Regions from separate parts of the Cryobacterium lyxosi genome, predicted to be linked through region 2. Evidence: predicted binding sites of a transcription regulator. Region 2 holds the regulator's gene; the other holds the start of a gene.
What was found. Region 2 encodes HrcA, which represses chaperone genes, less so after heat shock. Its sites were predicted from a motif close to TTNGCACTCGNNNNNNNCGAGTGCNAA; they were not measured.

Region 1: a site for HrcA is predicted at 2,061-2,087, ahead of groES (co-chaperone GroES). Genes of this name have one in related genera too.

Annotation. Positions count from the first base shown of each region.
Region 1 covers NZ_SOGT01000012.1:428,479-432,895, forward strand. Annotated here, with positions in the region: gene E3T27_RS11730 (hypothetical protein) at 1-548, opposite strand, end outside; gene rarD (EamA family transporter RarD) at 650-1,594, opposite strand; gene groES (co-chaperone GroES) at 1,694-1,990, opposite strand; gene E3T27_RS11745 (class I SAM-dependent methyltransferase) at 2,117-3,322, shown strand; gene E3T27_RS11750 (hypothetical protein) at 3,405-3,806, opposite strand; gene E3T27_RS11755 (DUF4190 domain-containing protein) at 3,909-4,388, opposite strand.
Region 2 covers NZ_SOGT01000015.1:132,885-137,301, forward strand. Annotated here, with positions in the region: gene hemW (radical SAM family heme chaperone HemW) at 1-1,002, shown strand, start outside; gene E3T27_RS14115 (DUF4870 domain-containing protein) at 999-1,406, opposite strand; gene hrcA (heat-inducible transcriptional repressor HrcA) at 1,870-2,889, shown strand; gene dnaJ (molecular chaperone DnaJ) at 2,969-4,075, shown strand; gene E3T27_RS14130 (16S rRNA (uracil(1498)-N(3))-methyltransferase) at 4,077-4,417, shown strand, end outside.

The DNA.
Region 1 (4,417 bases), on a different contig from region 2:
GCCAGGGCTGCCGTGATGACCCCGTCATAGGCTTCCGCGCCGCCAGCCGTGGCCGTCAGCCCTGGGTCGGCGGTCTTCAGCCGGGCAGTGAACTCCTCGTCAGCGGCAAGGGGGGTTCCCCCGTTGGCAAAGTCGATGAGGGCCACGATGGTCGTGTTGCCAGCAAAACTGTCAACATCCGCTGGCAGCGCTGTCGTTGCGTCCCACAGCACCAGGTCGACGCCGCGCGCCGCAAGGTCCGCGTAGGCGGCGGCGAGGTCGCCATAGGAGTCGCGGTGAATGAGCTGCACGGGGTGGGTGGGAGTGGTCTGGTCGGCGAGGATATCGCGCACGGCGATTTCGGTGCCGGCTACCTGGGCCGCGCCGCTCGCAGCATTATCACCGGTCATGGGAAACAGCGTGCCGATGCTCAGCGTGCCGTCGCCGGTCGGGCTGGTGCTGACGACCGGAATTGGAATTGTGGTCGACGTGGCCGCCGGCGCGCCAGTACAGCCAGTCAGGGCCAGGGCGAGCAGAAAAACTACGGCGATCGTGGGGCGATGGGGCATGTGAATCCTCAAGTACTGAAATGAAATGAAATGAACTGAACTGGCCTGACGCGTGCGAGCTGACGGTTCAACGTATCGGCTGGCCGGCCCGTTCTTTGGAGCTAGGCGACTTCACGGATGCTACGCCGAGGACTGCGACCGGACGCCACCATGTCAACCATCAAAATGATCAGGGCCACCCACACCAGTCCGAAGCCGACCCAGCGTTCGAAGGGCATTGCCTCGTTCAGAATGACCACGCCCACGAGGAACTGGAGCACCGGCGCCACGAATTGAATGAGCCCGAGCACGGTCAACGGCAGCCGCCGAGCGGCCGCAGCGAACAGCAGCAGCGGCACCGCGGTGATGATCCCGGCCGCGAGCAGGCTCGCCGTGTGCCAGGGCGACACCGTGCCGAAGGTGATTCCGGAGAGTCCCGAGACGACAACGAGTTGCACGACGGCGACCGGGGCCAGCCACGCGGTCTCCAGGGTGAGACCGGTGACGGCATCCACACTCGGACCGACGCGCTTTTTGATCAGACCGTACAGCCCGAAGGAAAATGCGAGAATGAGCGAGATCCACGGCAGGGAACCGTATCCGACGGCGAGAACGACGACGGCGACACAGCTGACCACGATGGCCACCCACTGCAGCCGGCGCAAATTTTCCCGCAGCACGAAAACGCCGAGCAACACGGTCACGATCGGATTGATGAAGTAGCCCAAGGCCGCTTCGACGACGTGTCCGGTGGTCGCGGCGATCACGTAGGTCTGCCAGTTGATGAAAATGAACACCCCGGCCAGGCCCATGGTCCACACCAGGCGCCGCTGCCGCAGGGCCCGCCCGAGCACCGTCCAGGTGCGGGTGACCGTGATGATCAGAGCGCAGAAGACGAGCGAGAACAGCACCCGCCAGGCCACGATTTCAAACGCGCCGGAGGGCGCGAGTAGCAGAAAATAGAGCGGCAGCGCACCCCAGAGGGCATAGGAGAGACCACCGAAGACAAGGCCGGTACGGTACGTGGAATGGGCTGTCGTGCGGTGCGATGCGGCAGCATCCGTCATGGTCTTCTCCTGCGGAACAAAAGTGCACAAACAAAAAACTCCCGAACAGCAATGCTATTCGGGAGTTTCAGTCTAGAGACTAGGAGCGAAGAGAACTACTTAGCGTACGACGACGGCGAGCACGTCGCGAGCGGAGAGAACCAGCAGGTCATCGCCACCGAACTTGACCTCGGTTCCGCCGTACTTGGAGTAGATCACCTTGTCGCCGACGGCGATGTCGAGGGGGACGCGGTTGCCGTTGTCGTCAATGCGGCCGGGGCCGACTGCAACAACTTCGCCCTCCTGGGGCTTTTCCTTCGCGGTGTCAGGAATGACCAGACCTGATGCGGTGGTCTGCTCGGCGTCGACCTGCTTGATGACGATGCGATCCTCGAGCGGCTTGATGGAGACCGACACGGTTGACCTCTTTCTAAGATTTGGGTTAGCAGACTCCCAGCGAGAGTGCCAAGTGAAGTTTAGGGGGGTTCTGGCACTCACGCAACGTGAGTGCCAGATGGGGGGTCATTTTGCTAACGTTGCAGCATGGATCGAACCGAACTCGTTGACCTGCTTTCCCCCGCGAGTTTGCGACTGCTGGACTCCCTGCCGCCGTATGACAGCCATGGCGACGTGCTGAAGCTTGTGAGCGATCTGCGCAAGGCCGGACACCCATCCGACGTCGTGTCGGCCGTGCTCAACCAGTCCCGGCTTCGGGCGAAGGCCACCGTCAAGTTCGGTGAATTCGCCGAACGGATGCTGTTCACGGAGGCTGGCCTGGAGCAAGCGACACGATTGCGAGTCGCCGCGCTGCACGCCGGTCGGTTCGCCGGGCTCAGCACAGCCTTGGGCCGCCCGCCGCGGGTCGCCGACCTCGGCTGCGGCATCGGCGGCGACGCTATGGCACTCGCGGCCCTGGACGTTTCGGTCGTCGCCATCGACGCCGACGAGGTCACGGCGACCGTCGCGAGCTTCAACCTTGCACCGTTTCCCAACGCTTCTGCCCTGCAGGCCGACGCGGAGACGTTCGACCTGGGTGACTTCGACGCGGTCTGGCTCGACCCAGCCCGCCGCACGAGTGGACACAGCAACACGACGCGGCTGACCCGCTCCGAGGACTACTCCCCCTCACTCGACTTCGCGTACCTGCTGGCCACCCGCTTGCCGCTCGGGATGAAGCTCGGCCCCGGTCACGACCGCGACCGGATTCCTGTCGACGCCGAGGCCCAGTGGGTGTCGGTGGATGGCCAGCTGGTGGAAATGGGGCTGTGGTTTGGCGCGCTCGCACGCACCGGCATCCGTCGATCGGCTCTGCTCTTGACTCACGACGGCACGCACGAACTGACTGCCCCCGAAGACAGTGCAGACGTCGAAGCGGGCAGCCTGGGAAATTACGTATATGAACCCGATGGCGCGGTGATTCGGGCGCGGCTGATCGGTGATCTAGCCCGCTCGCTGGACGCGCATATGTTGAGCGAGGGCATCGCCTACCTGACCAACGACAGGCTCACTCCAACACCGTTCGCGAGCGCGTTCCGGGTGCTCGAGACTCTGCCCTTCGACGAAAAGAAGCTGCGGTTGGCGCTGTTTCATCGACGGATCGGTACCCTCGAGATCAAAAAACGCGGCGTCGACGTGGATCCGGCGACGTTGCGCACCCGACTCAAGCTCAAGGGGCCCGAGTCAGCGACCTTGATTCTGACGCGGGCAGCCGGGCAGCGCGTTGCGCTGCTCGTGGAGCGTGTGCGCTAGCTGGCGAGCTTGCTGCCCAACTGCGAAAATTCTCGGCGGGTACGCGTATTCGAGCGAATTTTCAAGCTCGGTACGGACCGCCCTAGAGCAGGGGCAGCACGGTGTGACTGATAAAGACGATCCAGCCGGCCGCGAGTAGAACGCCAACGAGACCGCTGACGAGACCGCTGAGCCAGAGAGTACGCGCCCGGTTCTCGGTGGTGCGCGCGATCAGCGCGAGGGTGATCGCGATGAGCGCTGGCGGCAGGCCGAACACACCGATCACTCCCAGGCCGAGCCCGGCCACGCCACAACCCACGGCGGCGATCGAGAGCCGGCGGCGGCCGGTGATGCGCTCTACCTCCGCCTCGGTGTAGATGTACGGCACGAACTCGGTGGGAGCGGTCACGGTGGACGCCCAGTCGAGCTGGCTGCCAGGCGGCGCGGGAGCACGCGTGTAGCCCAGCTGCGCCGAGGCGTCATCGTGCTGGTGGTGTGTCGTCATGGGTGTCCTCTGGCCGCGAACCGCGAGCAACGGAACGCTGGGATCAACCCGTGGTCGGTCGAAACGTGCCGAGCGGCCCCGCACGGGGCCACTGCTGCGTCGCTATCTGTAATAACCCGCGCCCGTGGAGGCTGCGGCAATCACGAAAGCGATCGTGATGATGGTGAAAATGGTGCCGCCGAGCAGTCCGACGTAGCCGAGGATGGTTCCCCAGAGAGCAAGCCCGCGTCCCTTTTCGCCGGTTTTCTTGATCTGGCTCAGGGCGATGTGGCCGGTGACGATACCGACGACCGAGACGAGGAGGATCGAGGTAACGAGCGAGATGATCGACAGAACGTTGTACTTGTCCTGCGGGTTCTGCTGGCCGTACGGATTCTGGCCGTAGGCCGGCGGCTGACCGTAAACCGGAGCCTGGCCATATCCCGGCGCTTCCTGACCTTCCGTTGCCGGGTAGCTTGGCGCCGCCGGATAGGCCGGAGCGGCCGGAGTTTCGTAAGCGGGGGGTGCGCTGGGATCGGTCGGCCTGGAGCGCGTCGGGTCGTTGCTCGTCGGATTGGCGGGGGGCTGGGTGGGATCAGACATCTGCGGTCTCCTCTGTGCTCAAAAATTCA
Region 2 (4,417 bases):
GCCGCCCGCATCCTCACCGCGTCCGGCGTGCCGGCACGCGAAGTCGCCACGGTGTTCTTCGGGGGAGGTACGCCGACGCTACTGCCGGTGACCGACCTGACCCGCATGCTCGCTGCGGTGCGCGAGCAGTGGGGTCTGGCAGACGGCGCCGAGGTCACCACCGAAGCCAACCCAGACTCGGTCGACGCCGCCTACCTCGGTGCCCTCGCCGACGCTGGATTCACCCGGGTGTCGTTCGGCATGCAGTCTGCCGTGCCGCACGTGCTCGCCACGCTGGAGCGCACCCACGACCCCGAGCGGGTGCCGCTCGTCGTGGAGTGGGCCCGCGCCGCCGGGCTCGACGTGAGCCTCGACCTGATCTACGGCACGCCGGGGGAGTCCCTCGCGAATTGGCGCACGAGTCTCGAACAGGCGCTCAGCCTGCAGCCCGACCACCTGAGCGCCTATTCGCTCATCGTCGAAGACGGTACCAAGCTCGCCCGGCAGATTCGCCGCGGCGAGATCGCGCCGACCGACGACGACCAGCAGGCTGACTTCTACGAGCTGGCCGACGAACTTCTCGCTGCCGCCGGGTACGACTGGTACGAGGTCAGTAACTGGGCGACGAGCGACGCCCACAGATCCCGACACAACCTCGCCTACTGGACCGGCCAGGACTGGTGGGGCGTCGGCCCCGGCGCCCACAGCCACGTCGGCGGCGTGCGCTGGTGGAACGTCAAGCATCCGGCCGCCTACTCCGAACGGATGCTGGGCGGCCTGTCACCGGCCGCTGGTCGCGAGACGCTGGACGCGCCCACCCGCGAGCTCGAACGCATCCTCTTGCAGAGCCGGATCCGCACCGGAATCCCGGTCGCATCGCTGTCGGCGGCGGGGCGCGTCGAGGTGGCCGGTCTGATCGCCGACGAACTCATCAATGCCAGAGCCGCCCTGACCGGAACAGTGGAACTGACCCTACGCGGGCGACTTCTGGCCGACGCCGTGGTGCGGCGCCTCAGCGATTAGCTAAAGAATTTGATGGTGAGCGGGTAGGCGTAGCCCTGGCCGCGATTGGCTGCCAGCGCGGCCAGGATCGAGAAAATGATGCCGAGGGCGAAGGCGACCGGCAGAATCAGGTATCCGATCAGGATGCTCGTCAACGCGGTTGCCACCACATAAACGATCGTCAGGGTGATCTGAAAATTCAACGCCGTTGCGCTGTGCGCCCGAATGAACGGACCACGATCGCGCAGCATGAGGTAACCGATCAGACCGGGTAGAAAAACGAGCAGAATGCCGCCGACGTGAATCAAAGTCGCCCACATCTTCTCGTCCGCCGGGCTCATCGGCCGGCGAGGGATATTTTGCGAGTAAGGATTTTGCGGCGGGGTGGATTCATAGGGATTCGTGCGCGGATCGTTCTCGGACATGTGGTCTCCTGTTCGAGTAAGTTGAACTGGTCGTGGCGCTTCCGGCGCTTAGTCGCCGGAGCCACTCATACAGTCGTGCAGTGGCCACGCCTGCCCCCTCCAGACTAACCGTGCCAATGGTGAACTGACCGGAATCGACCACGGATATCGGTAGTTTCGGCCGTCCCGCGGCTTTTTCGACCTTCGGTTCACGATTGTTTGGGCCGTTCAAAGATTGTGACTGTGGATCGCTCATGATCGTCCCCTTCACCATACGTGTTGGGCAGAATACGCGTAATTAAACCCTCGCTTCGAACTGCTGGCAATGGGTCTGTTCAGGCAGCCGCGATATGATTAGCAGTCAGTGGATGCGAGTGCCAACGATGTGCTGGCAAACGTACCTTCCCGTGTGACCCTTAGAGCGCGCGGTGAGCGGCATCCGCAGAACTCAAGCTGGACCTCACGAATCAGGAAGGTGGGCGCAATGGTTTCCGACCGTGGCCTCGATGTGTTGCGCGTCATCGTGCAGGACTACGTTGCCTCTCGTGAACCCGTCGGCTCAAAATCCATCGTTGATCGCCACGCCTTCGGCGTCTCCGCTGCCACCATTCGTAACGACATGGCTCTCCTCGAAGAAGAAGACCTGATCGCAGCGCCGCACACCTCGTCGGGGCGCATCCCCACCGATAAGGGCTACCGAGTTTTCGTCGACCACCTCGCTGATCTGCGGCCACTCACGCCGGCGCAACGTCAAGCCATTGAAACCTTTCTGGGTCACGCCGCCGACCTTGACGAAGTGCTCGTGCGCAGTGTGCGACTGCTCTCCCAGCTCACTCATCAGGTCGCGCTCGTGCAGTATCCCTCTGTGTCTCGCGCCAAGGTACGGCACATCGAGTTCGTGCCCCTGACCGAGACGCGCATCCTGTCGGTGCTGATCACGGATTCCGGCGGGGTGGAACAGCGCGTGATCGATTTGCCGCGGGCGCTCGATGAGCAGACCCTCTTAGAAGTGCGCGCCCGACTCAATGTCGCTGTCGTTGGACTCGGCATGGCCGAGGCCAGAGCCGCCCTCGCCGCGAGCGTGTGGCCGGGCGCGCCGATGCTGCAACCGCTCATCGACCTCATCACGAGCACCCTCGCCGACCAAATCGGCGCCAACCGCCAAGATAAACTCGTCATGGCCGGGGCAGCGAACCTTGTGCGCACCGAGGAAGATTTCTCCGGCAGCATCTACCCGGTGCTCGAAGCCATCGAAGAGCAGGTGGTACTGCTGCGACTGTTCGGCGAGATGGAGACCGACCAACACGGAGTTTCGGTGAGCATTGGCCGGGAGAACGCGGCGTTCGGCCTGCCCGAGGCAAGCGTGTTGACCAGCGGCTACAGCGCGAACGGCAACCTCGCCCGCCTGGGCGTGCTTGGTCCCACGCGCATGGATTACTCCAATAACATGGCGGCGGTGCGCGCCGTCGCTCGCTATCTCTCCCGCCTGCTCGGCGAGACCTAAATCTGTTGCCGCCTCGGCGGCAGAGACCACATCACCAGAACCAGAATCATCATCATAAAAAACTCAAGGAGAGCCACCTTTGGCTGACCACTACGAAGCTCTCGGCGTTGACCGCGACGCAACCACCGACCAAATCAAAAAGGCCTATCGACGCCTTGCCCGTGAACTGCACCCCGACGTGAACCCCGGCGCTGAAGCGTCGGAACGGTTTAAAAGCATCACCCATGCTTACGACGTGCTGAGCGACGCGAAACAGCGTCAGAAATACGACCAGGGTGGCGGTCAGAACGGCGGGTTCGACGGCCAGAACTTCGGTAACTTCGGCGACATCTTCGAGACCTTCTTCGGCGGAGGAGGCGGCAGCAGCCGCGGCCCGCGGTCCCGCCGCGAACGCGGCCAGGACGCCCTTATCCGGGTTGAACTCGACCTCGATGAGGTCATCTTCGGCACGCACCGCGACCTCGAGGTCGACACCGCGATCGTTTGCGACACCTGCAAGGGTTCCTGCTGCGCCCCCGGTACATCACCGATCACCTGCGACATCTGCCACGGTACCGGCAGCATCCAGCGCGCCGTTCGGTCTCTGCTCGGCAACGTGATGACGTCGAGCCCGTGCGGCTCCTGCCGCGGTTACGGCACTATCATCGCGACGCCGTGCATGACCTGTTCCGGGCAGGGCCGCGTGCGCGCCCGGCGTACGGTTCCGGTGGACATTCCGGCCGGAGTCGACACCGGCCTGCGCCTGCAGATGCCCGGCAGCGGAGAGGCGGGTCCGGCCGCCGGTCCGAATGGTGACCTCTACCTCGAGATGAAGGTGCGCCACCACGACGTGTTCAGTCGCGACGGCGACGACCTCATGTGCTCGCTCGACGTGTCGATGACGAACGCAATTCTTGGCACCAACGTCACCGTGAAAGCGCTCGACGGTGATATCGAGGTGGAGATTCGCGCTGGTTCGCAAAGCTCAGAAGTGCTCACGATCAAGGATCGTGGTATCACCAAGCTGCGCGGCAGCGGGCGAGGCGACCTGAAGATCGGCATCCACGTGCTTACGCCCACCAAGCTCGACCACAAGGAACGCGACCTGATCGAGCAGTTCGCTGCCCGTTACGCCGCGCCTGCGCCGACCCTGAGCCAGTACCAGCAGGGCTTGTTCGCGAAGCTGCGCGACCGGTTCCTCGGCTGACGTGGCACATTTCTATCTGCAGGAAACGCTCCGGGCGGCGCAGTGTCGCCCGGGGGAGGTCGTTTCCGTTGATGGCGCCGAGGCACGGCACGCGGTCACGGTCAGCCGGGTTCGTCCCGGAGACCGGCTGCGCTTAGGCAATGGAGCCGGGTTGCTGGTGCAGGGGACGGTGCTGACAGCGGAGGCTACGGTGTTGACCCTGCGCGTGGATGACGCGAGCGAGACCGCGGTGGCGACGCCGCGCATCCGTCTGGTACAGGCCCTCGCCAAGGGTGATCGCGACGAGCTTGCCGTTCAAGCCGCCACCGAACTCGGTGTCGATGGCGTCATTCCCTGGGCCGC